Regions from separate parts of the Faecalibacterium sp. BIOML-A1 genome, predicted to be linked through region 3. Evidence: riboswitches for the same ligand, from Rfam matches in the RefSeq annotation. Region 3 holds a riboswitch; each other region holds the start of a gene.

Region 1 (10,035 bases), on a different contig from region 3:
AGCTAATCCCCCAGATGTTCGTGCCGTGCCTGACGACGTGATTTATTATATCAGCACATCCGGGAGTTGTCAACTGTTTTTTGAAAAATTCTGCAGCAGTTTGTCTGCCATCGGGAAATTGTTTTTGAATGGGTTATTCTCATTCCATCCCTGCGCCGTTTTCCCACAGCCTGCTACGTTTTTATGCAAACAAAAACCCCGCACAAAACAATTGCTTGTCTTGTGCGGGGCCTCTCTAGCTCTTTTACCTGACACAACAAACGCTATGTCAAATCAAACTATCTATCCTATTCAGGAAAGATTAGTTATTAGAGAGTGGGCAGAGTGCCTTTCTTAGTTTCCAGACCGATGGAGCCGCTGCCCAGGGTGTAGATAGCGGACAGGCCGCCCAGGATCTGCATGCCAGCGTTCAGAGCGCCAACAGCAAAGCCCCAGTTGCCGCCGAAGGTGTTGTAGCCCTTGTTGTAAGCCTTATCCAGATTCTTAACAGAGAAGCCGATCACATCGCCGGGAACGTAGTTGCCATCGAACAGCTGGCTCAGAATGGAGTTGGTGTACGCATCCAGGAAAGAGTTGCCAACGATCTTGATCACGTTGGTAGAAACGTTCTGCCAGTTAGCAGTGGTCATAGCAGGAGCCAGGACATCAACCAGGCTACCACCAACAACGTAGGTCATCTCGTTTTCTGCAACAGCAGAGAAGTTTGCAGGCATCATCATAATGAATTTCTCCCTTCAAATTTAGAAAGATATTTGCAAGCCATTTGTTTGGCTTACGTCCCTTACTAGGATGGCAATAATATACCACACTTTCCAGAAATGTTCAAGTACTTTTTTGAAAAAAATGTGAAAAATGTGATAGACTGTGAAAATCCGGTCTCAAAATTCTTACAGAAGCCGCTTTTTTGCACACAGCGACATGGTTTTTTGCAGAATTGGAAGATACTGGAATTTGAAAGGGATCGTGTATGAAAACCGTGATCTATCTGGACGAACTGCTGCTGACGAACTTTCTGGCCGCAGCAGCGCTGCTTTTGGGCGCAGGGCTTTTGTGTGCGCGGCAGTGCAGCGGCCTGCGGCTGATGGCGGGCAGTGCGGCAGCGGCAGCAGCTTCGCTGGGCATTCTGCTGCCGGAGCTGCCCGGCCCTGCAGCTTTCCTTTATAAGGTGTTCACCTGCTGTGCTGCTGTAGCTGCGGCTTACGGCGTGCCGGGCCTGCGCAATTTTGTGCAGCTGTGTGTGTGGTATCTGCTGCTGAACCTGCTGCTGTGCGGAGCCGTGCTGCTGCCCGGAGTGCAAAGCGCAAATCTCTGCGTCTATCTGCCGCTGTCCCCGGGCCGGCTGCTGCTGTGCTGCGGTGCAGTGCTTGCCGTGCTGCGCGGCGTACTGTTCTGCTTTGGCCGTGCAGGCACCCGCTGCTTTGCCGCTGTGCTGGAGCTGGAAGGTGCAGTCCTCTCCGTACAGGCTTTCTGCGACACCGGCTTCTCAGTGCAGGACCCGCTGACCGGGCAGGCAGTGGTTCTGGTCTATTACCCTGCCGTGCGCAGCGCCCTGCCGCAGGAGCTGCGCACGTTCCTGGACCGTTATTTTGCCTGCGGCACGGCACCGCCGCCGGAGCTGCGGGTGCGGCTGGTGCCCTGCACCACCATTGCCGGGCACTGTGTGCTGCCTGCCGTTCCGGCCAAGACCCTGCGCACCAGCAAAGGCAGTGCAGCGGGCATTCTGGCCGCATTCTGCCGCCCGGAAACGCAGCAGCCATGGACAGCTCTGCTGGGCAGCGAACTGGCCGTACAGCTGGGCATCCGCTGAGAAGCGCTTGATGCGATCGATACTTATAGATGTACAGGAGGGGTATTCATGTTTCATGTTCTGCACCGGTTCTGGCGTTGGCTCCTTGCACGGCTGAGCTATTGCGGCGGCGCACATTTTCTGGCGGGCGCGCCCAGCCTGCCCCCGCCCCTGACCCCGGAACAGGAAAAGGTCCTGCTGGCCCGTATGGCTGCAGGCGATGCCGCTGCCCGGGACGACCTGATCACCCACAACCTGCGGCTGGTGGTGTACCTTGCCAAAAAGTATGAAAGCAGCGGTGTGCCTGCCGAGGACATGATCAGCATTGGCACCATCGGGCTGATCAAGGCGGTGAACACCTTCACGCCGGAGCGCAGCATCAAGCTGGCCACCTACGCCAGCCGCTGCATCGGCAATGAAATTCTGATGTACTTACGCAAAAGCTCCAACCGCCGTCAGGAAGCCAGCATCGACGAACCGCTGAACGTGGATGGCGACGGCAACGAGCTGCTGCTTTCTGATATTCTGGGCAGTGATGAGAACCAGATCAGCCAGCGGCTGGAACAGGATGCGGAGCGCGCCGTGCTGCGCCGGGCCGTGGACAGCCTGTCCCCGCGGGAACGGCAGATCATGGAGCTGCGCTTTGGTCTGGCGGACGGCATTGAGCGCACCCAGAAGGAGGCCGCCGACGCACTGGGCATCAGCCAAAGCTACATTTCCCGGCTGGAAAAACGGATCATCCATACCTTAAAAGTACAATTGGAAAACGAGTGAGGTGAAAAAACGCGGACTGCCGCCCGCTGGGCTTGACAATCCGCGCTGATTCGCGCATAATAAAGCTACAAAAGGCGCTGGCCCTGCAAACGGCTAGTTCCTTACCGGATTAGTCAAGAAAAGATGACCGCTCGGATTGGGACTCGAGGCGGTCATTTTTTATTTTGCCGCGCTTTCCTGCCAAACGGGAAAGCGCACAGTTTTTTCCACGCATACAATGCCGCTTCGCATCCCATACTCCCGGTGAAGATCAAAACAGACCGGGGGCGTTTGGATGTACAACAAAGTGGAGCTGTGCGGCATGAACACTGCAAAGCTACCTGTGCTGACCGAAGCCGAAAAGCGGGAACTGCTGGCCCGCGCCCACGCCGGTGATGCGGCAGCCCGGGAACAAATGGTGGAAGGCAACCTGCGGCTGGTGCTCAGCGTGGTGCAGCGGTTCGCCCAGCGCGGCGAAAATCTGGACGACCTGTTTCAGGTGGGGTGCATTGGGCTTATCAAGGCCATCGATCATTTTGACCCCGCCCAGCCGGTGCGCTTTTCCACCTACGGCGTTCCCATGATCATTGGGGAGATCCGGCGTTTTCTGCGGGACAACAATGCCCTGCGGGTGAGCCGCAGCCTGCGGGATACCGCCTACCGGGCCATGCAGAGCCGCGAAGCGCTGGAAAAGCAGCTGGGCCGCGAGCCGACCATGGACGAGATCGCGCAGGCGGCGGGCCTTGCCCGGCGCGAAGTGACGGCGGCGCTGGAATCGGTGGTGGAGCCGATCAGTCTGGAAGAGCCGGTGTACACCGATGGCGGCGATGCGATGTATGTGATCGATCAGGTGCGGGACCCGGACGGCGAGGACAGCTGGATCAGCGGGCTGCAGTTCCGGCAGACCGTGGCCGGGCTGACCCCGCGGGAAAAGCGGATCATGGAGCTGCGCTACCTGCAGGGCAAGACCCAGATGGAGGTGGCGCAGGAGATCGGCATCAGTCAGGCACAGGTCAGCCGGTTGGAAAAAGGCGCACTGAGCCAGTTCCGCACCCGGGACTGAACCTAAAAAAGGCGGCACAGCTTCCGTTTTGTTCGGAAGTGTGCCGTCTTTTATCTGCGGCTGTATTTGCGCCGGGTGGCCGCACCGCCGCGCAGATGCCGCTCTGCCTTATTGCAGGCCAGAACCGCACGCACCTGCCGGAACAGCTCCGGCTGCAGCGTCCGCAGCCGCACCGCAACATCCTTGTGCACGGTGGACTTGCTGCACCCGAACACCGCTGCCGCCGCACGCACTGTGGCCCGGTTGGCCGCGATATATTCGCCCAGCTGTACCGCCCTCTGTTCGGGGTCTCCCTTCATATCCAGACTCCTCCCATTGTGAACTTATGGTACAGCCTATGCACAGGCCGGGGCAGATATGTTCCGCCGGGGCTTGACTTTTGCGCCGGACGCGCTATACTTTTGCATGGACATAAAAACAGGGGTGCCGAAAGGCTGAGATCCGCGTTTTGCGGAGTACCCTTTTACCAGACCGGACAATGCCGGCGTGGGAGTTTGCAGAACTGTCCGTTCTTTCACAAACCCCGTGCGCCTGCTGGAAAGCGGGCGCATTTTGTTTTTGTGTACTATTGTTCTGAGAAGAGGAATCCCTATGACCAAAACCTATTCCAAGACCCGCATTCTGGTGGAGGGTGCGCTGATGATCGCCCTGTCCACCGTTTTGAGCATGATCCAGATCCCGCTCATGCCCCACGGCGGTTCCATCACCCTGTTCAGCATGGTGCCCATTCTGGTAATGAGCTACCGCCACGGCGCAAAGTGGGGCATCATGACCGCTTTCGTCAACAGCCTGATCCAGCTTGTGCAGGGCCTTGGCAACCTGGCATACTGCCAGACCCTCACGGCACAGGTGGGCTGCGTGCTGCTGGACTACCTTCTGGCCTTCACGGTGCTGGGCTTTGCCTGCCTGATCGCAAAGCCTTTCCGCAGCCGCACCGTGGGTGTCGGTGTCAGCGCCTTTGTGGTGTGCCTGCTGCGCTTTTTGTGCAGCTTTCTGTCCGGTTACATCGTCTGGAAGGACTACGACTACGCTTTCAGCTGGATGACCGAGATCGGCTTTCCCGGCATCTCCAACATGAGCGTGGACGGTCTGTGCTGGCTGTACAGTGCCGTGTACAACGCCACCTACATGCTGCCCGAAGCCATTCTGACCACGGTCCTTGTGGTGATCCTGATCCGTGTCGCACCGCAGATCTTCGACCCGCAGAACGCAAGAGCGTAAGTTTTTTCGCAGTCATTTTTCCCGCCGGGAAGGGCATTTCCCCGGCGGGAATTTTTTTTGCAGAAAATCCCAAAAAAGCTGTTGACAATCCGGCAAAGCGCTGGTATAATTACTCCTGTCGTCAGGCACGGCACAAACATCTGGGGGATTAGCTCAGCTGGGAGAGCGCTTGCATGGCATGCAAGAGGTCACCGGTTCGATCCCGGTATTCTCCACCAGAAGGAAAAGCACCGCACGGAAACGTGTGGTGTTTTTTGTTGTTACCGACCAAAGGAGAAACTATGAGCTACGCGATCGTATTCAGCAGTAAAACAGGCAACACAAAATTATTGGCAGACACGCTGCACGCCTGTCTGCCACAGGAAAACTGCTGCTATTTTGGCACCCCGGACCCTGCTGCCATGAAAGCAGACGACCTCTATGTGGGCTTCTGGACAGACAAGGGAAACGCTGACGAAAGCACTTTGGACTTTTTGAAGCAGCTGCACGGCAAAAATATCTTCCTTTTTGGCACCGCCGGCTTTGGCGGCAGTGAGGAGTATTTCAACAAGATCCTGAAAAAGGTGGAGCGTTCACTGGACAGGAGCAACACAGTCTTCGGCCGTTATATGTGTCAGGGCAAGATGCCGCTTTCGGTACGCCAGCGGTATGAGGGCATGAAAAAGCAGCCGATCCATCTGCCCAATCTGGATGCACTGATCGAGAATTTTGACAACGCCCTTTCTCACCCGGATGCAGAAGATCTGGAACGGTTAAAGCAGGCGGTAAAATGATAAAAAGGCAGCGGTTTTCCTCAAACAGAGGAAGCCGTTGCCTTTTTTGCTTAGCGGATGATCCTACGCTCCTGCCTGCGGCTCCGCGGTTCTTATCCCACGCTTCTTTTATAAAAGAACAGGTACTGCTGCACGATGCCTGCTTCCAGCCCGAACTGCGGGAACGGGTCCTGCCCGGCAAACTCGTCCCGGATGAGCCGTTCGATCCAGACATCCACCGGCACACGGCCCACACGGCCATAGCCGAACAGACACACGCAGTTTGCCACCTTTTTGCCCACACCGTCCAGTTCCATCAAACGGGCAAAAAGTGCTTCATCGGGCAGGGAAGCCAGCTTCTTCAGGTCCAGTGTGCCCTCTGCCGCCTGCTGCGCCGCATGCAGCACGTAGCGGGTGCGGTAGCCAAGACCGCACTCCTGCAGCGCCTGCTCCCCGGCACAGCAGAGCGCTTCTGCTGTCGGGAACGCATACACCGGCCCTTCGCTATCGCTGCCCAGCCGCTCGCCAAACCGCTCCGAAAGCAGCTCTACCGCCCTGCGGATAGCCGGGATGCTCTTTCGCTGCGAGATGATGAAGCTGACCAGCATCTCCCACTCATCCTGACGCAGCACCCGGATGCCCCGGCCATATTCCATGGCACGCTGCAGAAAGTCGTCCCGGCTGTCCAGCTTTCCGCGCAGGGCGGCATAGCTGCGGCCAAGGTCGAAGTAACCGTGCCAGAAGGTTTCCCATGCGCCCGGCTCACACCGCACCGTGTAGGTTCCGCTGCGCAGTGGTCTGAGGTAAAGCAGCTGTCTCCCGGAAACAAACCGATACCAGCCCTCCGCCTGCTTCCGGGGGCGAAAGCACTGGCCGCTTGCCAGAATTTTGTCCGGGTCGAAATCATCCCGGATCTGAACCGTTTTCTCTTCCAGCTCCATTGCCCCCATCACAGCTCCAGCTCCCGGTACACTTCGCCTTCCAGCGTTTTCCAAAGGAAAGTCTCCCCTTCCAGTGTCATATAGCTATGTGCACTCCCTTCCTTCGGGATGCTCACAGAACCGGGGTTCAGGTAGAGATTGCCTTCGCCGAACTCTGTCCACGCCGGAATGTGGGTGTGGCCATGCAGCAGGACATCCCCCGGAGCCAGCGGCGGCAGGTTTTTCAGGTTGTGCACATGACCGTGGGTAGCGTAAACGAGCCGCCTGCCCACCGGCAGCACCGCATAGTCGGCCAGAATGGGAAAATCCAGCACCATCTGATCCACCTCAGCGTCACAGTTGCCCCGCACGCACAAAAGCGCCGGCTTCAGCCCGTTCAGGAGCGGGATGACCTCCTTCGGGGCATAGCCCTCCGGCAGGTCGTTGCGGGGGCCGTGATACAAAAGATCCCCCAGCAAAAGCAGCCGGTCTGCTCTCTCCCGCTCAAACGCTTTGATCATTTTTTTGCAATAAAACGCCGACCCGTGCAGGTCGGATGCGATCATCCATTTCATGGCAGGATTCTCCTTATTTTATAAAGTATCTATTTTTATTTTAGCCTCCCGGTGAAAAATGGTCAAGTCTATAAAAGTCATACTTTATCCGTTTGACCTCTTGACATCTGCCGGAAGCCGTGTTATCCTACAGTTAATAAAATTCGTGTGGATTTTTACAGCAGTATGCTACTTTTCGCCACACAATGACTTCAAAAGAGCCATTGTGTGGCTTTTTTGCGTCTGCTTTTATCTTCGAGCAGTCTCGCCCTGACGATTCCGCGGCTGCAGTAATTCATTCCTTTTCTCTACAGGAGCAATGCAAACACTATGAACGAGACCTTTATGAAAGAAAAACCGGTGCTGCCGCTGTTGGTATCCATGGCGCTGCCCAATGTTATTTCCATGCTGGTGAACAGTCTGTACAACATTGTAGACAGCCTGTTTGTGGCCCGCATCAGCGAAGACGCCATGACTGCGTTGTCGCTGGTGTTCCCGATCCAGAATTTTGCCAACGCCATCGCCATCGGCTTCGGTATCGGCATCAATGCCATGATCGCACTGTACCTTGGCGCGGGCGACCACAAAAAGGCCGAGACTGCCGCCACCCACGGTATGGCGCTGAGCCTGATGCACGGCATTCTCATCACCATTGTCAGCATTGTCATCATGCCGGGCTTTTTGCGCCGGTTCACCAGCGACGCAGGCCTGATCGCATCCGGCATCACCTACTCCACCATCGTATTCCTGTTTGCCACCATCAACATGGCGGCACTGGCCTTTGAAAAGATGTTTCAGGCCGTGGGCCGCATGAAGGTGACTATGGCGGCGCTGATCTTTGGCTGTGTGTGCAACATCCTTCTGGACCCCATCCTGATCTTCGGCCTTGGCCCGGTGCCTGCCATGGGCATTGCGGGTGCGGCCCTTGCCACCGGCATCGGCCAGCTGCTGAGCCTGTGCGTTTACCTCTTCGTTTACGTCCGTACTGAGCTGCCTATCCGACTGCGCCGCAGCTGCCTGCGCCCGGATGCCGCACTGGACGGCAAACTGTATGCCATCGGCGTGCCGGCCATCCTCAATCTGGCCCTGCCCTCTCTGCTGGTCACCTTCCTGAACGGCCTGCTGGCGGGCTTTTCCCAGAGCTACGTGGTGGTGCTGGGCATTTACTACAAGCTGCAGACCTTCCTGTATCTGCCCGCCAACGGCATCGTACAGGGTATGCGCCCGCTCATTGGCTACAATTACGGTGCCAAACAGCACGCCCGCGTGAAAAAGCTCTACGAACTCACCCTCATCATGAGTGCTGCCATCATGGCTGCGGGCACGGTCATCTGTCTGTTCGCTTCCCGCCCGCTGATGCAGCTGTTCACCTCCAACCCCGAAACCGTCGCCATCGGCCAGACTGCCCTGCGCATCATCTGTCTGGGCTTTGTGGTTTCTGCCGTATCCACCACCTCTTCCGGTGCACTGGAAGGCCTTGGCAAGGGCGCAGAATCGCTGGTCATCTCGCTGTGTCGCTACATCGTATTCATCATGCCGCTGGCCGCTGTGCTGTGCCATTTCCTTGGTGCCAACGGCGTGTGGCATGCATTCTGGATCACCGAAGTGCTGTCCGCCATCGTGGCTTACCCGGTGTACCGCAAGGCAGTTGGAAAGTGCTGAGCCTTCTTGAAAGCGCTGGACGGCGAAGACCGAGTAAAATAAAATAGTTTCAAGCAGTTGAGGGAGAGTTTGCCAAAAACCCTCCCTCTTTTTTGTGCATTTTATTTGACAGTACGCAAAAACTGCGGTAAAATAAGATGTTTGTTTTCCGGCATTTCGGCTGGAAAAGCGCAATTTAACAGAGGATGTGGGAAAAATATGATCGAGACGATCACGGCCGTCAATCAGGCGGTCAACCAATTCATCTGGGGCGTGCCCGCCATGGTGTGCATCATCGGCGTGGGCCTGCTCCTGAGTGTTCGCACGGGCTTTTTGCAGATCCGCAAATTTCCCTACGCCATCAAGACCACCATCGGACGCATGTTCCGCAAAAAAGACGCTTCCGATGGTGCCATGACTCCCTTTCAGGCGGTGTGCACCGCGCTGGCCGGTACCGTGGGCACCGGCAACATTGCCGGTGTGGCAGGCGCGATCGCCATTGGCGGACCGGGTGCCGTGTTCTGGATGTGGTGTTCTGCCCTGCTGGGCATGTGCACCAAGTTTGCCGAGGTCACGCTGGCGGTGCACTACCGTGAGCGCAGCGAGACGGGCGAATGGGTAGGCGGCCCCATGTACTACATTAAAAACGGCTTGAGCAAGCATTGGCAGTTTCTTGCTGTGCTGTATTCCCTGTTTGGCGTGCTGACCGTGTTTGGCACCGGCAATGCCACACAGGTAAATACCATCGTTGCCGCTATCGATACCGCTCTGCTGGAGTACGGCGTGGTGGGCGGCGGTGCGCTTTCTACCCTGAACCTCGTGGTTGGCATCGCAGTGGCCATGCTGGTGGCCATGGTGCTGCTGGGCGGCATCAAGCGCATTGGCAGCGTGAGCGAAAAGCTGGTGCCCTTTATGGCTCTGTTCTACATCGTGCTGTCCGTGGGCGTTATGGTGCTGAACTTTGAGCGCCTGCCCTATGTGTTCGAGTCCATCATTGCGGGTGCGTTCAACCCGGCAGCGTTCACCGGCGGCACCATCGGCAGCCTGTTCGTCAGTATGCAGAAGGGTGTGTCCCGCGGCATTTTCTCCAACGAGGCCGGCCTTGGCACCGGTTCCATTGCCCACGCCTGCGCCGACACCAAAAAGCCGGTCAAGCAGGGCATGTTCGGCATCTTTGAAGTGTTTGCCGATACCATCGTCATCTGCACCCTGACTGCCATGGTCATTCTGTGCAGCGGCACCACCGTGAACTACGGCACCGCCGCCGGTGCAGAGCTGACCATCAGCGGCTTTACCACCACCTACGGCGGCTGGGCTTCCATCTTTACCGCTGTGGCCCTGTGCT
Region 2 (10,035 bases), on a different contig from region 3:
TTTCCACATCACAGAAGAACTGCATCACCCGGCCCTCGGTAGGGCGCCAGGGGAGGATAGTCACGGTGGACAGATCCGGCCGCAGCACAAGGTCGCTTTCCTCCACCTTCATGAAGCCGGCAATGGAGCTGCCGTCGAAGCAGACACCGTCTTCCAGAGCTTTGGGCAGATCGTTTGCCAGCACGGCAATGTTCTTCTGAGTGCCAAAGATATCGCAGAAGGCAAAGCGCACAAATTTGACGTTATTGTCCTCCACAAAATCAAGGATGTCCTGTTGGGTCGAATAGCTCATAATGGTTTCCCTTTCAAATAAAACGCCTAAAGGCCTGCCCTCAGAATGGGAGCAGGTCTTTAGGCTGGTGTAAGAAATAGGAAAAGGAGAATGGCAATTTTAAATTCCGCAGCCTACGGATGCTATTCTGCTGTTACGCTGATGAAAGATCAGACGTAGTAGAGCATCTTGCTGTAGCTGGGCAGAGGCCAATAATCCTCACCGCAGATGGTCTCGGCGTCGTCCGCAGCGGCACGCAGAGCATCCATTGCAGGCAGCACGTTGTCGTGGAAAGCAACGGCCTTTTCTGCCTCGGTGGGCAATGCCTTGGAAGCATCCACTGCATCCTGCAGGGTATCGACAGCGTCGCTCATAGCATCGGCATCAGCAGAGAGCTTAGTCAGGGCCTTGGTCTCACTGCGCACGCTGATGTTCTCGCTGACGGCCAGCTTGGATGCTGCGGTATTGGCAAGCTCGCTCATGTAGGAGTTGACGGCAGGCAGCAGCTGCTTGCGGGCCATTTCCAGCATGGTCAGAGCCTCGATGTTGATGATCTTGGAGTAGTGCTCCATTTCCACCTCGTAGCGGCTCTCCATCTCTACCTTGGTCAGCACGCCGAACTCTTCCATCAGGGCAATGTTCTTGGGCTCGATCAGGGCAGGCAGAGCAGCGGGGGTGTTCTTCTTGTTGGGCAGACCGCGCTTTGCGGCTTCTTCTTCCCACTCGGCAGTGTAGCCGTTGCCGTTGAAGATGACGCGGCGGTGGTCGCGGATGGTGCGCTTGACCAGAGCGATCACGGCGCTGGTAAAGTCCTCAGCACTCTCCAGCTCGTCGGCGTAGCCCTTCAGTTCCTTTGCGACGGCGGTGTTCAGGATGGTGTTGGCATCACTCAGGTTCTCAGCGGAACCGGGCATACGGAACTCGAACTTGTTGCCGGTGAAGGCAAAGGGAGAGGTACGGTTGCGGTCGGTGGTATCCTTGCTGAACTTGGGCAGGACATCAACGCCCAGATCCATCTTCATCTTGACGGGGCCGGCATAGGGGGAATCGGATGCGATAGCATCGATGACAGCTTCCAGCTCTTCGCCCACGAAGATGGAAATGATAGCCGGAGGTGCCTCGTTGGCACCCAGACGGTGATCGTTGCCGGGAGTGGCAACGGAGGTGCGCAGCAGATCGGCGTACTCGTCAACAGCCTTGATGACAGCAGCCAGGAACACCAGGAACTGCAGGTTCTCCATGGGGGTGTCGCCCGGGTCGAGCAGATTCTCGTGGGTGGTGGACATGGACCAGTTGTTATGCTTGCCGCTGCCGTTCACGCCCTCAAAAGGCTTCTCATGCTGCAGGCAGACCAGACCGTACTTGGGAGCGATCTTCTTCATCATCTCCATCGTCAGCAGGTTGTGGTCGATGGCAACGTTGGTGGTGTCGAAGATGGGAGCCAGCTCATGCTGGCAGGGAGCAACTTCGTTGTGCTTGGTCTTGGCGGGAATGCCCAGTTTCCACAGCTCTTCGTCCAACTCCTTCATAAACTCGGAGACCTCGGGACGAATGACACCGAAGTAGTGCTCTTCCAGCTCCTGACCCTTGGCAGAGGGGGCACCGAACAGGGTGCGGCCGGTGAGGATCAGATCCTGACGGGCTTCGTAATCTTCCTTCTTAATAAGGAAGTACTCCTGCTCGGGGCCGACGGTGGTGGAGACGTAATCCACATCCTTGCCGAACAGCTTCAGGATGCGAACTGCCTGATTGGACAGTGCGTTCATGGAACGCAGCAGGGGGGTCTTCTTATCCAGAGCCTCGCCGGTGTAGCTGACAAAGGCGGTGGGGATGCACAGCACGTCATCCTTGACGAAGGCGTAGCTGGTGGGGTCCCATGCGGTGTAGCCGCGGGCCTCGCAGGTGGCGCGCAGGCCGCCGGAGGGGAAGGAAGATGCATCGGGCTCGCCGCGCACCAGCTCCTTGCCGGAGAACTCCATGATGGCGGTGCCGTCGCCCACGGGGGAGACGAAGCCGTCGTGCTTCTCACTGGTGATGCCGGTCAGCGGCTGGAACCAGTGGGTGTAGTGGGTGGCACCCAGCTCCATGGCCCAGCGCTTCATCACGCTGGCCACAACGTTTGCCACCTCAATGTCCAGCGGAGCACCCTTGTGCAGGGTGTTCTTCAGGCTCTTATAGGTTGCGCTCGGCAGGCGCTCCTTCATCACATGTTCGTTAAAGACCTTGCTGCCGTAGATTTCCATAACATTCGCTGCCATAAATCCTACTCCTTACTTGATCTTATTTTTCTTACCCTTTCGTCTGCATTCTGGTCTGCCGCAATGCCGCACCCAGAAGTACGAAAGCTTCTTAACAAAAACGGCGCTGCGAGTCAGGAGGTGACCCACAGCGCCGTTGCTGTCTATGGTTTGATTATAGCCCCGGCGGGCCAAAAAGGCAATTGACAAATCTGACGATTCTGTACAAACGCTCTCTGCGAATTTTGGCACAACTGAGCTTGGTATGACTTTTGAACCTTTAAACCGGAACAGAACGATTTGAAATTGCCTCCGCTTGCGCTCTGGCAATATCAGCGGAAATAATATTTTTAAATTTGCAGTTCCGGCAGGCCTGCGGGCCAGCCGGAACTGTTTTTTCACGGGAGGAGTCGTTACGGACAATTGCATTTGCAAAATCTGGGCTTATCCGTTGCGTGACAGCCGCAGATGCTACTACCCGCTACGACCCCTTTTGTGAAAATGCGTTTGGAGCGGCCCGCAGGCCGCGACAAACGCCAATATAAAAATAATATTTCCTTTAAATATGCCCAGAGCGAAGCGGAGGGCATTCTAAATGGTCAGATCACCTGGAACAAAAAGAACTTCAGATAATTCGTCTCCGGCACGCCCCACAGGATCGGATGATCCGGTGCCTGCTGTTTCACCTCGATCTGCCGCAGCTGGCGGTGCGCATCCTTTGCAGCGGCGCGCAGCATCTTGATGAACAGCTCCTCGGTGGCAAAGTGGGAGCAGCTGGCAGTTGCCAGATAGCCGCCGCGAGGCAGCAGCTTCATGGCACGGTAGTTGATCTCCTTGTAACCGCGCATGGCGTTCTCCACAGTGCGGCGCGCCTTGGTAAAGGCCGGCGGGTCCAGAATGATAAAATCGTAGGGGTGTCCCTCTCTTTCCAAGCGGGGCAGCAGCTCAAAGGTGTCCTCGCACAAAAAGTCCATATTGGTCAGACCGTTGCGCTGGGCATTGCGCTGCGCCATGGCAATGGCCTCGGCGCTGATGTCGGCGGCGGTCACACGGGCAGCGCCGCCCGCAGCGGCGTTCAGTGCAAAGCTGCCGGTGTGGGTAAAGCAGTCCAGCACGGTGTGGCCTGCAGCAAGGCGTGCCACCGCCCGGCGGTTGTACTTCTGATCAAGGAAGAAGCCGGTCTTCTGGCCGTTCTCGAAGTCCACATGATAGTAAACTCCGTTCTCACAGATCTCGGTCTGGGTGCTTGCCGGGTGAGTCTCACCGGGCAGCTCAAACCAGCCTTTGTTCTGCTCAAGACCTTCCTTTGCGCGCAGAGCCTCATCGTTGCGCTCGTAGATGCCGTCGATGGTCTGGCCGTCGGCGCGCAGGACTTCTGCCAGAATGGGGAAGAGGACGGGCTTGAGCTTTTCCATGCCCACGCTCAGGGTCTGCGTGACGAGGATGTTGCTGAACCGGTCCACAGTCAGGCCGGGGAACTGGTCGGCTTCGCCAAAAATGACGCGGCAGGCGGAAAGGTCGGCGGGCTCCAACACGGTTTTGCGGTAGTTCCATGCATATTCCACCCGGCGGCGCCAGAACGTAGCATCAAAGGTGTCGTTGGCATTGCGGGAGATCAGCCGCACGCGGATCTTGCTCTTGAGCGAGACAAAGCCGGTGCCAAGGTAGGAACCCTTGGTGCTGACCACATCGGCCAGCGTGCCGTTTTCCGGCTCATTTTCCGGGGAATGGAGGATGTCGTTCTCATACACCCAGGGGTGCCCGCCCACCAGCAGGCCCTCGGCGTGTTTGTTGACGGTATACACAGGGTAAGCGCGTTCTTTCATATGGTTCTCCTTATCATGGACGAACTCCCTTCGTCCCGCGTTCGCTCGACACGCTTACCGTGCGGGTAGGCTCCCTCACTGAGGGAGCTGGCTGCGAAGCAGACTGAAGGAGTAAAAATCTACCCTTTATAATAGCACAAAATCATGTTATTATAAATAAGAAATGCCAAAAAACCGCATGAAAGAGGGATGCATTATGGAGATCGAACGCAAATGGATGGTGAAGGGCTGGCCGGAGGGGCTGCCCCTCAGGGAGGAATTTGCCATGCGGCAGGGCTATATCAGCGTGCGGCCCACTGTGCGCATCCGGGAAGAAGCCCTCACCGGCGGCAGAACGGACTACATCCTCTGCTTCAAATCCGGGGGCGGCCTTGCCCGCGAGGAGATCGAGCGCAGCATCGACAAAGAACTGTTTGATGATCTGGAATACAAGATTATCGCTAAACCTCTCATCCCGAAGCTGCGCCGCAGCTACACCCTGCCGGACGGTTCTGTGCTGGAAGTGAACCATGTGGACGAAGGCCAGCCCACCGAGTTCTGGTATGCCGAGGTGGAGTACCCCACGGTGGAAGCAGCCCTTGCATGGCAGCCGGAAAGCTGCGGCCTTGGCGATTACCTCAAGGATGAAGTGACGAACCAGCCCGGCCAGAGCATGGGCGAATACTGGGTGGAGACAAGAGGATGAAAAAAGTAAAACTCAAACTGGAACTGCAGTACAACTCCCCGGTGATCCTCACATTTTTCCTGCTGTCACTTCTGGTGCTGTTCCTCGACCAGTGGACGGACGGGTGGACGACGATGCATCTGTTCTGTGTCTACCGCTCCTCGCTGAAGGACCCGCTGTTCTACATCCGGCTGTTCGGCCATGTGCTGGGCCATGCCAGCTGGGATCACTTTCTGAATAACATGCTGCTGCTGCTCGTTGTTGGCCCGCCAATGGAAGAAAAGTACGGCAGCAAGCCGCTTTTGTGCGGCATGGTGTTCACCGCTCTGGTCACCGGCGTGCTGCAATGCGTGCTGTTCCCACGTTCGGGGCTGCTGGGCGCGTCCGGCATCGTGTTCATGCTCATCATGCTTTCGTCGCTGGCGGGCTTCTCCGGCGGCATCCCGGTCACCATGCTGCTGGTTGCAGCGCTGTACTTTGGTCAGCAGGTGTACGATATCATTTTTGTGCACGACAATGTAGCAAACTTCATGCACATTGTGGGCGGCTTATGCGGCACTGCCTTTGGCTACTACAGTGCGTTGCACAGCCGCCGCAGGCCGGCAAAAGCGGTGAAGTTTTCCAGCACGAACAGCCGCCGGAAGCGCTGAACCCACTGTGGACATAGGCTGATTTTGAAAAATTTGCAAACAGGTATTGACAAACGAAAAATCCGTGGTTTAATATAGCCAAATTCAATACACTAAACCGTTGAAGCGGAGATAACGGCGAACCATGCCTGTACAGAGAGCCTGCGCAGCTGAGAAGCAGACCGGAAACAGTTCGTCAAGGAAAGTGTGACTTTGCGTTATATTTTCCCGAAATGGACCGCTGAGGGTGCAGGGAACTGCGGAGAACTTTCGCCGCACAGTATTCTGCAACGTAGGGCATACGTCAGTTGCCGGGGATGTGTTGGCATCTCGCCAAGTGCATGGGGTCATGCCCATGAAGTCAGGGTGGCACCGCGGATAAAAGGCCAAATTTTATTCGTCCTTGACAGAAGAGAGTTCTTCTGTTAGGGGCGTTTTTCTTTTCCACTCCCTCGGCAGAAGAGCCGGGGGAGTTTTTGTTTTAGGGCTCACTTATTTCCGGCACTAAGGCTCATGCCTGTGGTTGCGGCCACGAAAACCTGAACAAAACAAATGCACCCGGTTGCTGCGGTTCTGCCCACAGGCCGGGTGCATTTTATATTTTAGGAAAAATTACAGGTCACTGCGCGGGGAAGCTGCCATGGCCCAGAAGTTCAGCTCGTGCTCCGAGCAGGCATGGAAGATCTCGCGGCAGCGGGCAAGGCGCTCGTCGCTCAGGCCTTCGCAGACTTTTTCTGCAAACACGGCCCAGTCGCGGCAGGCCGCCTCATAGCCCTTGTCAGCATAGTCCACCACCAGTGTACCATAAAGGGTATCCTGCACGGAAGGCTTTTCTTCCAGCAGTTTCTGGAAGATCCAGCCATAGCTCAGCATACAGGGCAGGCAGGCCATCATGCACTCGGCTGCGCCCTCGCCATTTTTGGCGGCTTCGATCATAGAGTCCACATAGGCACGGTTCTCCGGCCGCAGCGGCAGGCTCTGGATGCCTTCATCGGTCAGTCCAAAGTGCTTGAGATAGTGCAGGCGGGCTGCATCCTCGCTCTCATTCACGAAGGAAAGCAGGGAATAGTAGGTGCGGATGGTCTGCATATCCTTTGCCTTGGTCATGCCCCAGGCAAACACCTTGGCATATTCCCGCAGGTAAAGACTGTCCTCCACGATGTAGCCCTTGAAGCAGGCTTCATCCAGTGTGCCATCCGCAAGGTGGGTCAGAAATTCTGAGTGCAGGCATTTCTCCCACACAGGCAGGCTTTCCTGTACCAGCTGCTGCACAAAGGTCTGCTCACTCACCCACAAACTCTCCCTTCAGTGCAAACATGTGGTTCATGGGGCCGGAGCCATGGCCCAGATCCAGCATGGCAGAAAGACAGCCGGAAATGTAGGCCTTTGCGCGCTCCACAGATGCATCCAGATCATAGCCCTTTGCCAGATTGGACGCAATGGCGCTGGATAGGGTGCAGCCGGTGCCGTGGGTATTGGGGTTTGCAATGCGCTTACCGCGGAACCATTTGCCGCAGCCGTCCCGCCACAGAAGGTCGTCGGCATCATTGATCTGGTGGCCGCCCTTGCACAGCACGGCACAGTGGTATTTCTCGCTGATCAGCTTTGCAGCGGCCTCCATTCCGGCCGCATCGGTGATCTTCATGCCGGAAAGGATCTCAGTCTCCGGAATGTTGGGGGTGACCACCTCTGCCATGGGCAGCAGCTTTTCGGTCAGTGCCTGCACGGCATCGTCCCGCAGCAGCTTGGAGCCGGAGGTGGCAACCATCACCGGGTCCACCACGATATGCTTTGCGCCGTAGGTGTGCAGCTTTTCGGCGATCACACTGATCAGCTCTGCCGAGGATACCATGCCGATCTTGACGGCATCCGGGTAGATGTCGGTAAAAATGGCATCGATCTCCTGTGCCAGAAATTCGGGCGTGGCTTCAAAAATGCCGGTCACACCTGTGGTGTTCTGGGCAGTCAGTGCGGTAATGGCGCTCATGGCGTACACGCCGTTTGCAGTCATGGTTTTGATATCGGCCTGGATGCCAGCACCGCCGCTGGAATCGCTGCCGGCAATCGTCAATGCAGTTTTCATGGTTACAACTTCCTTTGCAAAAAAGTGCGGAAATGCCAGCAAGGAGGCACCTCCGCACTTTGAAGCAGCAGTATCTCCCTACGTTGGCATTGTCCAAATCAGGTCACAGGTCTGGGCAAACAGCCCACTCTCAGCCTGCTTTTGCAGGCTCCCTTTTTTCTGCGTTCAAGAATACCACAGTGCCGCTGCATTTGCAAGGGGATGGCCCTTTTCAATCGGCCCGCTGCGTGGTAAAATGGAAAAAAACAAAGGGGGAAATACCATGAACATCACGGTCTATCTTGGAGCAAATGCGGGCAATGATCCTGTGCTGGCGGCAGCTGTCCGGGAACTGGGCAGCTGGATCGGTGCAAACGGGCACCGCCTTGTGTACGGCGGCTCCCGCAGCGGCCTGATGGGTCAGCTTGCCCAGAGCGCGCTGGACGCAGGCGGCACAGTGACCGGTGTGGAACCGCAGTTCTTTGTGCAGCAGGAGCTGCAGCACGATGGCCTGACCGAGCTGATCGTCACCAAGGACATGACCGAGCGCAAGACGAAGATGATCGAGCTGGGCGATGCCTTCATCGCATTCCCCGGCGGCACCGGCACGCTGGAAGAGATCGCAGAGGTAATGTCCAAGGTCTCGCTGGGCCAGTTGGACGCGCCCTGCATCCTGTATGATCTGAACGGCTACTACGACAGCCTGAAAGCACTGCTTGCCAAAATGATCGAGAAAGGCCTTTCCACGCCGCAGCGCCAGCAGGGCATCCGATTTGCGGCGAATCTGGAAGAGATCACAACGATTTTGAATAAAGCCTAAAAGGAAACGCTTCCCCGGCCGGGAAGCGTTTCCTTTTTATATCATTCTCCCAGTGCAGTGCGGATATTTGCCAGCACCTTCTGGCTCAGCAGCACAAAAGCCTGCTTGGTGCGTCCGGCAGAAACATTCGCGCAATGCACATTCTCACGGGCAAAGAAGTCTTCACCCACCGGGCCGGCAGCGGCACGGGTGTCACAGAAAAAGTGGGTGCCCGGCAGAGCAAGCCACTGTTCCAGAGCAGCAGAGTCAAAGCCCGGGCCGATGGAAGTGTTGAACAGCACCTTGCCTGCGCCCAGCTGTGCAAATTCGTCCTTGCCCAACAGCAGTACGTTCTTGTTCAGGCAGGTGAACACCACCTCGCTCTCGGTCAGCAGCTGTGCCAGCGGCTTATAGGCCATGCCCACAGCTTCGGCATCCGGCTTGCGGGTGCGGCTGTAATAGGCAATGTCGGCACCCATGAACTGCAGCGCGTCGGCGATCATTTTGCCGGACACACCCAGCCCGATGATGCCTGCCTTCAGCCCGGTGATCTCCACCGGCTCGTCCCGCAGCATGGGCATCCTAAAACCGTGCAGGATGCCGGTGAGCTCATGCAGGACGTACTCCACAACGCCGCGGTCGCCGTAGTCCCGGATGCCCAGCACTTTGATGCCGCGGGTGCGGGCGTAGGCGATATCCACATTGGCGCTTTCCTCGGAATACAGGCTGCAGCACATGCCGATGTAACGGATATTCGGGCAGCGCTCGATCACATTTTTGCCCATGCGGGAGGTGTAGCTCAGAAGTACAGCATCGGCATCTCCGATGCGCTGCACGATCTGGTCATCGCTGGCCGGGATATCGCGGTACAGCACCACTTCTTTTGCGTACTGATGCAGCGCTTCCTCGGCGGAAGGAATCAGGCTTACCGGCTCAATGGCCACCAGTTTGTTGAACATCAGTAAAGTCCTCCTTTAATAGAAGCATACGGGGGAGGAGAGGTTGCGCAGCAGGGCAACTACGCTCCAACCGGCAATGGCGCTGGTGGAAGAGCAGATATCCACCACGGCCTTCACGCCCTCGATCTCGGCGGTGATGCGGTGGTCGTCGCCCACCCAGCCGGGTACCGAGTGCATGGTCACGCCGGTGATCTCCGGGCCGGTGGTGGCCAGCGAGGTGGCAACAGCCACATTCACGCGGCGAGGGAAGGTGGCAATGGCCTGCTTGGCATTGCCGGTGAACACGGTGGTCTTTTCGGTATCGGTTAGCAGGTGGTCGGCCCATACCGGCGTGTTGCGGAAGCCCTTGGCTCCGGTGTGGGTCTCAATGCCTGCCGTCTCGGCCAGCTTCTGCGCCTCGGCCATCAGAGTGACGGTCTGCAGCACATCAAAGCCGCCGATGGCACCGCTTGCCAGATGCACCTTGGCACCGCCCTCCACGGCAGCGGCCTTGACCTGCCCGTAAAAATCAAGGTCCGCAAAGGCACCAATGGAAATAATGACCAGGTTCACACCTTTTTTCAGCACAGGCACAGCCATGGCGCGCAC
Region 3 (10,035 bases):
CATATCCCGGAACAACCGCACCGGCAAAAGACGGGTGCGGCAGGTGAACCAGATGCCCGCCGTGAACAGCAGCACCACCATGAAGGAAATGCCGATGCCGCCGCCCAGCGGGATGGTGAATAGATCGCCCCACAGCAGGCGATAGACGGATTCGATAAGATTTACCAGCAAGGCAGATTCCTCCTGTAGATCAATGGAATGAAGACGATAACTTCATTATAGTACAGTACAGAAGAATTGTAAAATCTAAAATATTGATAGAAATAATCGATGGAACAGGATAACTTGACAAATCACATAGCTTCGATTATACTACAAACAGAAGGGGCGCTGACTGCAAAGGTCAGCTCTCCATCCCGTTAGTCAAAAAGATTGACCGCTCGAGTTGGGGAACTGTGAGGCGGTCAATCTTTTTTGTTATCATCGCTTTTCATCTGGGAAAACTTTGCCATGACCTCAACGGTCAGACGGATCACATCCACGACCAAGCTCAACAACGCGAGAATGAACGTGAGCAATGCGAGAGTCTCCAGCAGATTCATTCGATATCCCTCCCTTCGCCTTCAAGGCTCCGGGCAGGGTACTTTCAAAAAAAGTTTCCTCCCGGACCTCTGCTTGTTCTATGTAGAAATAGAAAAACCAGCGATACGGGATAGAAAGCATGACCACCAATTTTGCAATCAGCGCCTTATTGTTATTTTAACACAATCTTTTGGGAATTACAACAAAAGCCGCCCGGCGGTCATACCGGGCGGCGGAGGAAGATGCGCGCTGCTGCGCGTAAAACAGAAGATTTTTACAGAATGTCGATGTACTCACCGGCCAGCGCCTTGTTCATGCTGCGCACGGCACAGAATTTGCCGCACATGCTGCAGGTGTCGCTGTGGTCGTCCTCCGGCAGGCGGGCATCGCGGATGGCCTTTGCGGTCTCCGGGTCCAGTGCACAGGCGAACTGTGCATCCCAGTCCAGCACACGGCGGGCATCGCCCATCTTATCGTCGATGTCCCGGGCGTGGGGGATGCCCTTGGCGATATCGGCGGCGTGGGCAGCGATCTTGGAGGCCACGATGCCCTGCTTCACATCGTCCACGTTGGGCAGAGCCAGATGCTCGGCGGGGGTCACATAGCACAGGAAAGCTGCACCGCTGGCGGCAGCCACAGCGCCGCCGATGGCAGCGGTGATGTGGTCGTAACCGGGGGCGATATCGGTGACGAGGGGTCCCAGCACATAGAAGGGTGCGCCCATGCAGATGCTCTTCTGCACCTCCATGTTGGCAGCCACCTGATTCAGGGGCACATGGCCGGGGCCTTCCACCATCACCTGCACGTTGTGTGCCCATGCGCGCTTGGTCAACTCGCCCAGACGCACCAGCTCCTCGATCTGGCACACATCGGTGGCGTCAGCCAGACAGCCGGGACGGCAGGCATCGCCCAGCGAGATGGTCACATCGTGCTCGGCGCAGATCTCGCAGATCTCGTCAAAGTGCTCGTAGAAGGGGTTCTCGTTGCCGGTCATGCTCATCCATGCAAACACCAGAGAGCCGCCGCGGCTGACAATGTTCATCTTGCGCTTGTGCTTGCGGATCTGCTCGATGGTCTTGCGGGTGATGCCGCAGTGCAGGGTGACAAAGTCCACACCGTCCTCTGCATGCAGGCGCACCACATCGATGAAGTCCTGTGCGGTCAGCTCAGCCAGATCGCGCTGGTAGTGGATGACCGAATCGTACACCGGCACGGTGCCGATCATCACCGGGCACTCGTGGGTCAGCTTCTGGCGGAAGGGCTGGGTGTTGCCGTGGCTGGACAGATCCATAATGGCTTCGGCGCCCATGTTGACGGCGCTCATCACCTTCTGCATCTCCACGTTGTAGTCCTTGCAGTCGCGGGAGACACCAAGGTTCACGTTGATCTTGGTGCGCAGCATGGAGCCGACACCCTCGGGGTTCAAACACTCGTGGTGCTTGTTGGCCGGGATGGCTACCTTGCCCTCGGCCACCCACTGGCGGATCTCCTCGGTGGTGCGATACTCTTTTTTAGCCACGATCTCCATCTGCGGCGTGATGATGCCCTTGCGGGCAGCATCCATCTGGGTAGTATAAGTCTGCATACGCTCTGTTCCTCCAAATGACAGTTTATCTCTGAACAGCAGGGTGCTGGTCATACAAGGGTAGGGAAAGGCAGCCGTCATTCAGAAAAAACAGAACGTTCTGGATGCCGGCACCTGCGCAAAATACGCTTTTCATGTTGGTTTTCTCCATGAATTTTATAACGCGGCCCAAGGTGGTGTCCCCGGTTTGCCGCAGGATCGGTCAGATGATCTGCTCCGACAGGGCTTTCAACTCTTTGCACTCGGTCTCGATGTCGTCTGCTGCAAAGATGGCGCTCACAAGGGCCACGCCATCCACACCGGTGCCCTTGAGCTGCAGGATGTTCTCCTTGTGGATGCCGCCAATGGCCACCACCGGGATGTCCACGGCATCACAGATGGCCTTCAGGGTCTCGTGGGGCAGAACATCCACATCGGTCTTGGTGTGGGTGGCAAAGGCCGCGCCCACGCCAAGGCAGTCTGCGCCATGCTTGACGGCTTCCCGTGCTTCCTCCACACTGTGGACGGAAACGCCGATCATCATTCCCTCGCCCACACGGGCGCGCACCTGCGCTGCGGCCATATCCTCCTGCCCCACATGCACACCTTCGGCATGGCAGCGGATGGCAATGTCCACATTGTCGTTCACAAAGAACGGCACGCCGTAGCGCTGGCACAGAGCATGGATCTCCACAGCCTCTTTCAGAAAGGCTTCGTCGTCCAGCTCTTTTTCACGCAGCTGCACACAGGTGACACCGCCCTTCAGGGCGCTCTCCACCTGTTCATAGAGGGTCTGCTTTCCCACCCATGCGCGGTCGGTGACGGCATACAGAAGCATGTTCTGCTTATCGCACTTCATAGTTTGCTCCTTCTTCCAGCTGATCCGGGGTCATATTGTAAATGGCATCGATGATATAATTGCGGTAGGTGGAGTTGCCGTCCAGCGGGGTCAGGCGCTTGTGGGCGGTCTCGCCCGCAAGGCCCATGGCGCACACTGCAGCTGCAGCGGCTTCCAGCGGATGGCCGGGGTTGGCGGTAACGAACGCCGCCGTCAGGGCCGAAAGCTGGCAGCCCGTACCGGTGATGCTGCTCATCATGGCATTGCCGTTGCGGATGCAGTAGGCTTTTTCGGCATCGGCCACGATGTCGATGGCACCGGTAATGGCAATAACGGCACCCGTCTGGGCTGCAAAGGCCTTGGCAAAGGCCACGGCACTGTCCAGATTGGCCTCAGTAACTTTATCGGCCACATCGGCATCCACGCCCTTGGTGGTTCCCGCGCCGGAGGCCAGCGTTTTGATCTCCGAGATGTTGCCGCGGATCACGGTGAACTTTACGTCCCGGAGCAGGCGGAAAGCCGTGTCGGTGCGCAGGCGGGATGCACCCGCACCCACCGGGTCCAGCACCACAGGATGTCCCAGCTGGTTTGCCTTTTTGCCCGCCAGCAGCATGCTGGTGATGGTGCGGCTGTTCAGGGTGCCGATGTTGATGTTCAGACCGCCGCAGATGGTGGTGATGTCCTCCACCTCGGCGGCATCGTCGGCCATGATGGGCGAAGCACCGCAGGCCAGCACCATGTTGGCGCAGTCGTTCACGGTGACGTAGTTGGTAATGTTATGGATGAGCGGGCAGGTGCGGCGGACATTTTCAAACTCTGTTTTGAACATTCGGGTGCCCCTCCGTCAGGAAAGACTGTTCTGCATGGAGCGCAGTGCGCCGGAGCGCTGCAGGCTGTACACCAGCACGCCCGCAATGATGGAACCCACTGCAGTGGAGATGAGGAACGGCACGATGTAGGCATAGAACGCGATGTCGCCGGCGCTCTTGCCCATGAGGAAGATGGCCACCGGGTAAGCGCACAGGCCGCCCAGAATGCTGGTGCCGAACACCTCGCCCACCATGGTGGCAAGGATGTTTTTGGTCTTATGGTACACAAGGCCGCACAGCAGTGCGCCGAACATGCTGCCGGGGAAGGCCATCAGGCTGCCCAGACCCAGCAGATTGCGCAGCAGCGAGGCCACAAAGGCCACGCCCACGCCCCACCACGGGCCAAGCAGCACCGCGCAGGTCACATTGACCATATGCTGGATGGGTGCACATTTGCTGCCGAACATGGGGAAGCTGAATACGCTGCCCACCACGCACAGAGCGCACAGCATGCCGGCCAACGCCAGCTTTTTCACAGAGAGTTTTTTCATAAGGCAAGGCTCCTTTCCAAACCTGCGGAAGCAGCAAAAACCATACAGCGCCTCCGCAAACAGCCCGCACCCGGTGCCAGACCCGGCGCAGGAACTATAAGAAGCGGTCGAGACTTTCTGGTCTCCTCTCACGCCGGAACACGGCTTCCCATCGCTGACGGTCACAAAGCTCAGGGCGCTCCCCCTCAGCCCGCTGCGGCACTTCCGCAGAAAAGTACAAGGCATCCTCCTTAATGGTAATAGGTACACAACAAAAAAAACAGGAGACACCTTCCGCGGTGCCTCCTGCAAAAAATCATCCATTCTGACTTCCTACGGCGGCATTATCCGCATCAGGTAAAAGGGTCGAAGTTTGGGTACTTCCTCTCAGCCTGCTTTACAAGCTCCCCTGTATTTGATTGTGACTGTATTCTACACCCTTTGCGCACAAATTGCAAGAGGGGGCAAAGGCGCGCACAGCGGTGCAAAACGTTTTTCACGCAGTTTTTGGGGCGTTTCACGCAGGTTTTATTGAAAAAGAAGGTGAAATATGGTATTTTCAAGATGGACACATACCCCCCCCCGTAAGCAAAAAGGAGGAATTCCATATGAAGCAGACGACCCTGACCCAAAGGCTGCTCTCAGCCCTCGTGGCGCTGTGCATGGTGCTGAGCGTGTGCGCACCCGCCTTTGCGGATGTGACCGACCCTGATATGGCCAAGGCCGCACAGTGGTGCACCGAGCAGGGCACCATGGGTGCCAAGGGCGACCGCTTTGAGCCCGAAGGCTGGACCCCGAAGTTCAAGGTGATCGAAGTGTGGAACAAGACGTTCCCCGCAGCCTGATGCCGGCAGTGTGGATGCCGTGCTCGGTTCGGACCTTTTCCGTGAAAATGGGGCTGTTGCAAAATAGCTCTCTGAAAAAATCATGAACAAAACCCGGAACCTTTTCTCGGCCAAAACGGCTCAAAAAGGGTTCCGGGTTTTTGATGTTATGCTGTTTCCGCCTTATCCGTTCCACCCTCTGGCAGAGGGGTCCAGCATTTCGGTGGCAGAGTAAATGAGGGCGTTGCAGATGGCTGCAGCCACATTGCTGCCGCCCTTGCGGCCCATGGCGGCGATGGCAGGCACGCCGTATCGCTCGCAGGCGGCAAACAGTACTTCCTTGCTTTCCACCACATTCACAAACCCCACCGGCACGCCAATGACCAGTGCAGGCCGCAGACCGGCTTCCATTTCCTCCGCAATGGTCAAAAGGGCCGTGGGCGCATTGCCAATGGCCAGAATGGCCCCCGGGTGCTCCCGGGCAGCGCGGTGCATGGCGGCAACGGCACGGGTGGTGCCCGCCTGCTTTGCGGCTTCGGCCACAGCGGGGTCTGCCATGTAGCAGATGGCTTCACCGTTCAGTTTTTTCAGGCCCGGCTTTGTGATGCCCGCCAGCGCCATATTGGTGTCGGTAACGATGAAAGCACCCGCGTGCAGGGCCTTGACTGCGGCTTCCACCGCGCCGGGTGTAAAGCGCAGATTTTTGGCATAGTCGAAATCCGCGGTGGTGTGGATGACCCGCTTGACCACCGCAGCCGTCTCCGGCGGCGGGGTCAGGCCCAGCTCGTCCAGTTCCCTTGTGATAATGGAGATGCTCGTCCGTTCAATGTCGGCGGGCAGATGATGCTGCGGTGTCATGTGTTGTCTCCTTTTTGCATTCCCATGGCGGCATAGATAGCGGGCATATCCAGTGCCGCGCGCACACCATCGGCAAGCAGATCAAACTGCTGCTGACGGTACTGCTCCATGGGGATAAGCTCGGCCCCGGCCGGATCGATGCCCTTCCGTTTGCACAAAAATGCGGTCAGTTTTTCGGTCAGTTCGCCGGTGTCGAACAGGCCGTGCAGGTAGGTACCGAATACACCGTCCTGCACACAGCCCTCCGGCGTGCCGTCTGCAAGGATGCAGAACGCACTGCCCCGCACCTCGGTGCGGCCTGCGTGGATCTCGTAGCCCGTCAGCTTTGCGCCTGCAAAGGGTTCTGTGGTCACACAGGCTGCGGTCTGGGTCAGGTGCTTTTCGGTGCCGAACACCGTCGTGGTGGGCAGCAGGCCAAGGCCCCGCAGGGTGCAGGGGGTGCCGCTCTCCTCCCCTGCCGGGTCGCAGAGCTGTTCGCCCAGCATCTGGTAGCCGCCGCACACGCCCAGCACCGGCGTACCGGCTGCCGAAAGCCTGAGCACCGCCGCTTCCAGTCCGCTTTCCCTCAGCCAGCGCAGGTCGTCCATGGTGTTTTTGGTGCCGGGCAGGATGACGAGATCCGGTGCACCCAGCTGGCGGGTGCGCTGCACATACCGCACGCCCAGCAGCGGGTGCTGTTCCAGCGGGATAAAGTCGGTGAAGTTGGACACATGCGGCAGGCGCAGGATGGCGATATCCAGCGGTTTGACCGCAGCTTTTGTATCCAGCCGGTCGGAGAGGGAGTCCTCGTCCTCGATCTCCACCCGCAGGTACGGCACTACGCCCAGCACGGGCAGCTGCGTTTTTTCTTCCAGCATGGCAAGGCCGGGCCGCAGGATCTCCACATCGCCCCGGAACTTGTTGATGATCAGGCCCCTGATGCGGGCACGCTCGTCGGCTTCCAGCAGCTCCACAGTGCCGTACAGCTGGGCGAATACGCCGCCCCGGTCGATATCGCCCGCCAGCAGCACCGGCGCATCCACCAGCTTTGCAAGGCCCATGTTCACGATATCGTCGGCTTTCAGGTTGATCTCCGCCGGGCTGCCCGCGCCTTCGATCACGATGATGTCGTTCTCGGCGGCAAGGCTGTTGTAGGCTTCCAGAATGTCCGGGATAAGGCTGCGCTTCATCCTGAAATAATCGGCGGCGGACATCTGGCCCCGGGCCTTGCCGTTCACGATCACCTGACTGCCCACATCGCTGCTGGGCTTGAGCAGGATGGGGTTCATGCGCACATCCGGCTCCACGCCTGCAGCCTGTGCCTGCACCACCTGAGCACGGCCCATCTCTGCACCGTTGCGGGTGACGAAGCTATTCAGGGCCATGTTCTGGCTTTTGAAAGGGGCCACGCGGTAGCCATCCTGCGCAAAAATGCGGCACAGCGCCGCGCACAGCAGGCTTTTGCCCGCACCGCTCATGGTGCCCTGCACCATAATGCATTTTGCCTTGCTCATTGTGCCACCTCCGGCAGGGTTTCGGCCAGCAGTGCAAGCAGCTGCCGGTTTTCATTCTCGGTGCGCACAGCGGTGCGGTACCAGCTGGCATCAAGGCCCGGATAATTGCCGCAGCTGCGCAGCACCGCACCCTTGCGGCGCAGCGCTTCGCCCAGCGCTTCCGGCGCGCGGAACAGCAGATAGTTAGCCCGGCCCTCGATCACCCGCAGGCCCAGCGCCCGCAGGCCGTCTGCCAGCACAGGCCGCTGTGCTTCGATCAATGCACGCACCTTCGCCACATATTCCGTCTCGTCCAGCGCAGCGATGCCCGCCGCCTGTGCCAGACTGGAAACCGCCCACGGCTGGCCCGCTGCCCGCATCCGGGCAAGCAGCTCTGTGTCAGAGCACAGGCAATAGCCCAGACGCACGCCTGCCATGCCGTAAAGCTTGGTGAAGGCTTTTAAAATAATCAGTTTTTTGCTGTTTTTCAGCAGATGCCTTGCCGAAAGGCCTTCGCCCTCCGGCAGAAAATCCAGAAAGCATTCGTCCACGGCCAGCACCGCACCCACGGCTTCGCATCTGCGCAGCAGCGCTTCCACAAGGGCAGGCTCTGCCAGCTGGCCGGTGGGGTTGTTGGGCTGACAGAGGAACACCATATTTGTACCCGGGTGCACCGCGTTCAGGAGATCTTTCGTCACCGCAAAATCGTTTTCTTCCCGCAAAAAATGACGTTCCACCGTGCAGTCCACAGTTTCCAGTGCCGTGGCGTACTCGGCAAAGGTGGGCGCCGTCACCAGTGCAGTGCGGGGCTTTGCAGCCAACGCCAGCCGGAAGATGAGGTCTGCCGCGCCGTTGCCGCACAGCAGCCATTCGGCGGGCACTCCCTCAGCCACCGCCAGTTTTTCACGCAGGGCCCGACACAGCGGGTCGGGGTAGCGGTCGGCCGTGGCAAGCGCTGCCGTAATGGCCTTTGCCACCCCTTCCGGCAGACCCAGCGGGCTGACATTGGCCGAAAAATCCAGCGGGTCGCGGCCAAACTCGGCGCGGTAGCCCGCCCAGTCGCCGCCATGGGTCAATTGTTTCATGCAAGGAACCCCCGTATTGCTGCACCCCATGCCAGCGCAAAGCCGCTTGCCACATACATCATGCGGTTGGCGCGCAGGATATCCTGCGGCTCAATGGGGCGCAGGGCATCACCGATGGTAGGCTTGGGGTAATATTCACCAAAATAGTAAGCCGGGCCGGCCAGCTGCACGCCCAGTGCACCGGCGCAGGCGCTTTCGGTCTGGGCGCTGTTGGGGCTGGCGTGGTTGCGCCGGTCCCGCCGCCAGATGCGCCATGCACCTTTGGCATCGTTGCCGGTAAAGGCCGCAGCCGCCACCCACAAAAGGGCGGCAATGCGGCTGGGGATGTAGTTGGCAAGGTCGTCCAGCTTCGCGGCTGCGCGGCCAAAGTAAAGATACTTCTCGTTTTTGTAGCCCAGCATGCTGTCCATGGTATTGATAGCCTTGTAGGTCAGCGCCAGCGGTGCCCCGCCGATGAGCATATACAGCAGCGGCGCAATGACGCCGTCGCTGGCATTTTCGGCCACCGTTTCCACCGCAGCTTTGGTCACACCCTCTGCGGTCAGGTTCTGGGTGTCGCGGCCCACGATGCGGCTCACGGCTTTGCGAGCGGCGGGCAGGTCGTTCCGGACCAGCTCGTTATACACATTTGTGCTCTCCTGCGCAAGGCCCCTTGCCGCCAGCGCCTGCCCGCACCAGAACATCTGCACCGCAAGGCCCAGCCACGGGCTGAGCTTTGCCGCCGCCAGACACACAAGGCTCGTGACCAGAAAGGTGCCCACCGGCAGGCAGAACGCCGTCACGGCACCGCCCAGCAGCTCTCCCTGCGGGGTGCCGGGCAGGCGGGCGCGCAGGAACTTTTCCAGCCGGGAGATACATCTGCCCATAAGCACCACCGGGTGCGGCAGCCACGCCGGGTCGCCGAAGAGCGCGTCCAGCACAAAACCGCCGACAACTGCCTGAAGGATCATGCCCTGCTCTCCTTTGTGTACTGGACGGTCTTTACGAGATACAGCAGATGCTTTTCCGTCCAGTCCTTTGCATCCAGCACAAAGCCGCCCGCGTTGGGTCCGCACCATGCGTAATAGTCCCTGTGAGGGACGGCAAACCGCTCCATGGCGGCCATCTGGGTGCCGCCGTGGGCCAGAATGACCAGCCGTTCTTCGCCTGCGGCAAGGGCTTTATCGATCAGCTCTGCCACGGTGCGGCAGATGCGGTCTGAAAAATCCGTCTTGCGCTCTCCATCCGGGCAGGGGCTTTCGCAGTTGGCCTTCACCCATGCCTGATACTCGGGGTCCTTTTCCATCTCGATGAAATTGCGGCCCTCAAAGCTGCCAAAGCACATCTCTTTCAGGCCGTCCACCGGCACAAGCTTTGCCTCCGGGAACAGGATGCGCGCCGTCTGGCTGGTGCGCTGCAAGGTGGAAACATAGACCACATCGGGGTCAAAATCTGCCCGGCGCAGCTGAGCAGCGCCTTCGGGTGAGAGCGGGATGTCGCGCTGGCCCTGATAACGCTTCTGGGCGTTGTATTCCGTCTGGCCATGACGCAGAA

Evidence for each region. Region 3 has a riboswitch for thiamine pyrophosphate ahead of thiW (energy coupling factor transporter S component ThiW). Riboswitches for the same ligand answer to the same signal wherever they lie in the genome.
Region 1: it holds a riboswitch for thiamine pyrophosphate, as region 3 does, so the genes downstream of both, GKG36_RS09235 (energy-coupled thiamine transporter ThiT) here and thiW (energy coupling factor transporter S component ThiW) in region 3, are expected to answer to the same signal.
Region 2: it holds a riboswitch for thiamine pyrophosphate, as region 3 does, so the genes downstream of both, thiD (bifunctional hydroxymethylpyrimidine kinase/phosphomethylpyrimidine kinase) here and thiW (energy coupling factor transporter S component ThiW) in region 3, are expected to answer to the same signal.

The regions. Positions count from the first base shown of each region.
Region 1 is NZ_WKZJ01000007.1:73,841-83,875, reverse strand. Features, by position in the region: gene GKG36_RS09260 (hypothetical protein) at 309-719, opposite strand; gene GKG36_RS09255 (sigma-E processing peptidase SpoIIGA) at 968-1,807, shown strand; gene GKG36_RS09250 (sigma-70 family RNA polymerase sigma factor) at 1,856-2,560, shown strand; gene sigG (RNA polymerase sporulation sigma factor SigG) at 2,835-3,602, shown strand; gene GKG36_RS09240 (sporulation transcriptional regulator SpoIIID) at 3,653-3,901, opposite strand; TPP riboswitch at 4,012-4,111, shown strand; gene GKG36_RS09235 (energy-coupled thiamine transporter ThiT) at 4,194-4,823, shown strand; tRNA gene GKG36_RS09230 (tRNA-Ala) at 4,966-5,041, shown strand; gene bilS (flavodoxin family protein BilS) at 5,105-5,596, shown strand; gene GKG36_RS09220 (DNA glycosylase) at 5,689-6,525, opposite strand; gene yfcE (phosphodiesterase) at 6,525-7,070, opposite strand; gene GKG36_RS09210 (MATE family efflux transporter) at 7,380-8,711, shown strand; gene GKG36_RS09205 (sodium:alanine symporter family protein) at 8,910-10,035, shown strand, end outside.
Region 2 is NZ_WKZJ01000004.1:9,684-19,718, forward strand. Features, by position in the region: gene GKG36_RS05945 (glutamine synthetase family protein) at 1-292, opposite strand, end outside; gene GKG36_RS05950 (glutamine synthetase III) at 442-2,529, opposite strand; gene GKG36_RS05955 (class I SAM-dependent rRNA methyltransferase) at 3,108-4,334, opposite strand; gene GKG36_RS05960 (CYTH domain-containing protein) at 4,531-5,019, shown strand; gene GKG36_RS05965 (rhomboid family intramembrane serine protease) at 5,016-5,648, shown strand; gene GKG36_RS05970 (TENA/THI-4 family protein) at 6,240-6,917, opposite strand; gene thiD (bifunctional hydroxymethylpyrimidine kinase/phosphomethylpyrimidine kinase) at 6,910-7,710, opposite strand; TPP riboswitch at 7,769-7,875, opposite strand; gene GKG36_RS05980 (TIGR00730 family Rossman fold protein) at 7,973-8,509, shown strand; gene GKG36_RS05985 (NAD(P)-dependent oxidoreductase) at 8,551-9,447, opposite strand; gene GKG36_RS05990 (aspartate dehydrogenase domain-containing protein) at 9,463-10,035, opposite strand, start outside.
Region 3 is NZ_WKZJ01000002.1:49,237-59,271, reverse strand. Features, by position in the region: gene GKG36_RS02535 (alanine/glycine:cation symporter family protein) at 1-171, opposite strand, end outside; gene GKG36_RS14545 (hypothetical protein) at 405-542, opposite strand; gene thiC (phosphomethylpyrimidine synthase ThiC) at 797-2,107, opposite strand; gene thiE (thiamine phosphate synthase) at 2,310-2,945, opposite strand; gene thiM (hydroxyethylthiazole kinase) at 2,932-3,753, opposite strand; gene thiW (energy coupling factor transporter S component ThiW) at 3,769-4,284, opposite strand; TPP riboswitch at 4,577-4,684, opposite strand; gene GKG36_RS02510 (hypothetical protein) at 4,872-5,108, shown strand; gene GKG36_RS02505 (precorrin-8X methylmutase) at 5,271-5,945, opposite strand; gene GKG36_RS02500 (cobyric acid synthase) at 5,942-7,438, opposite strand; gene GKG36_RS02495 (threonine-phosphate decarboxylase) at 7,435-8,502, opposite strand; gene cbiB (adenosylcobinamide-phosphate synthase CbiB) at 8,499-9,452, opposite strand; gene GKG36_RS02485 (histidine phosphatase family protein) at 9,449-10,035, opposite strand, start outside.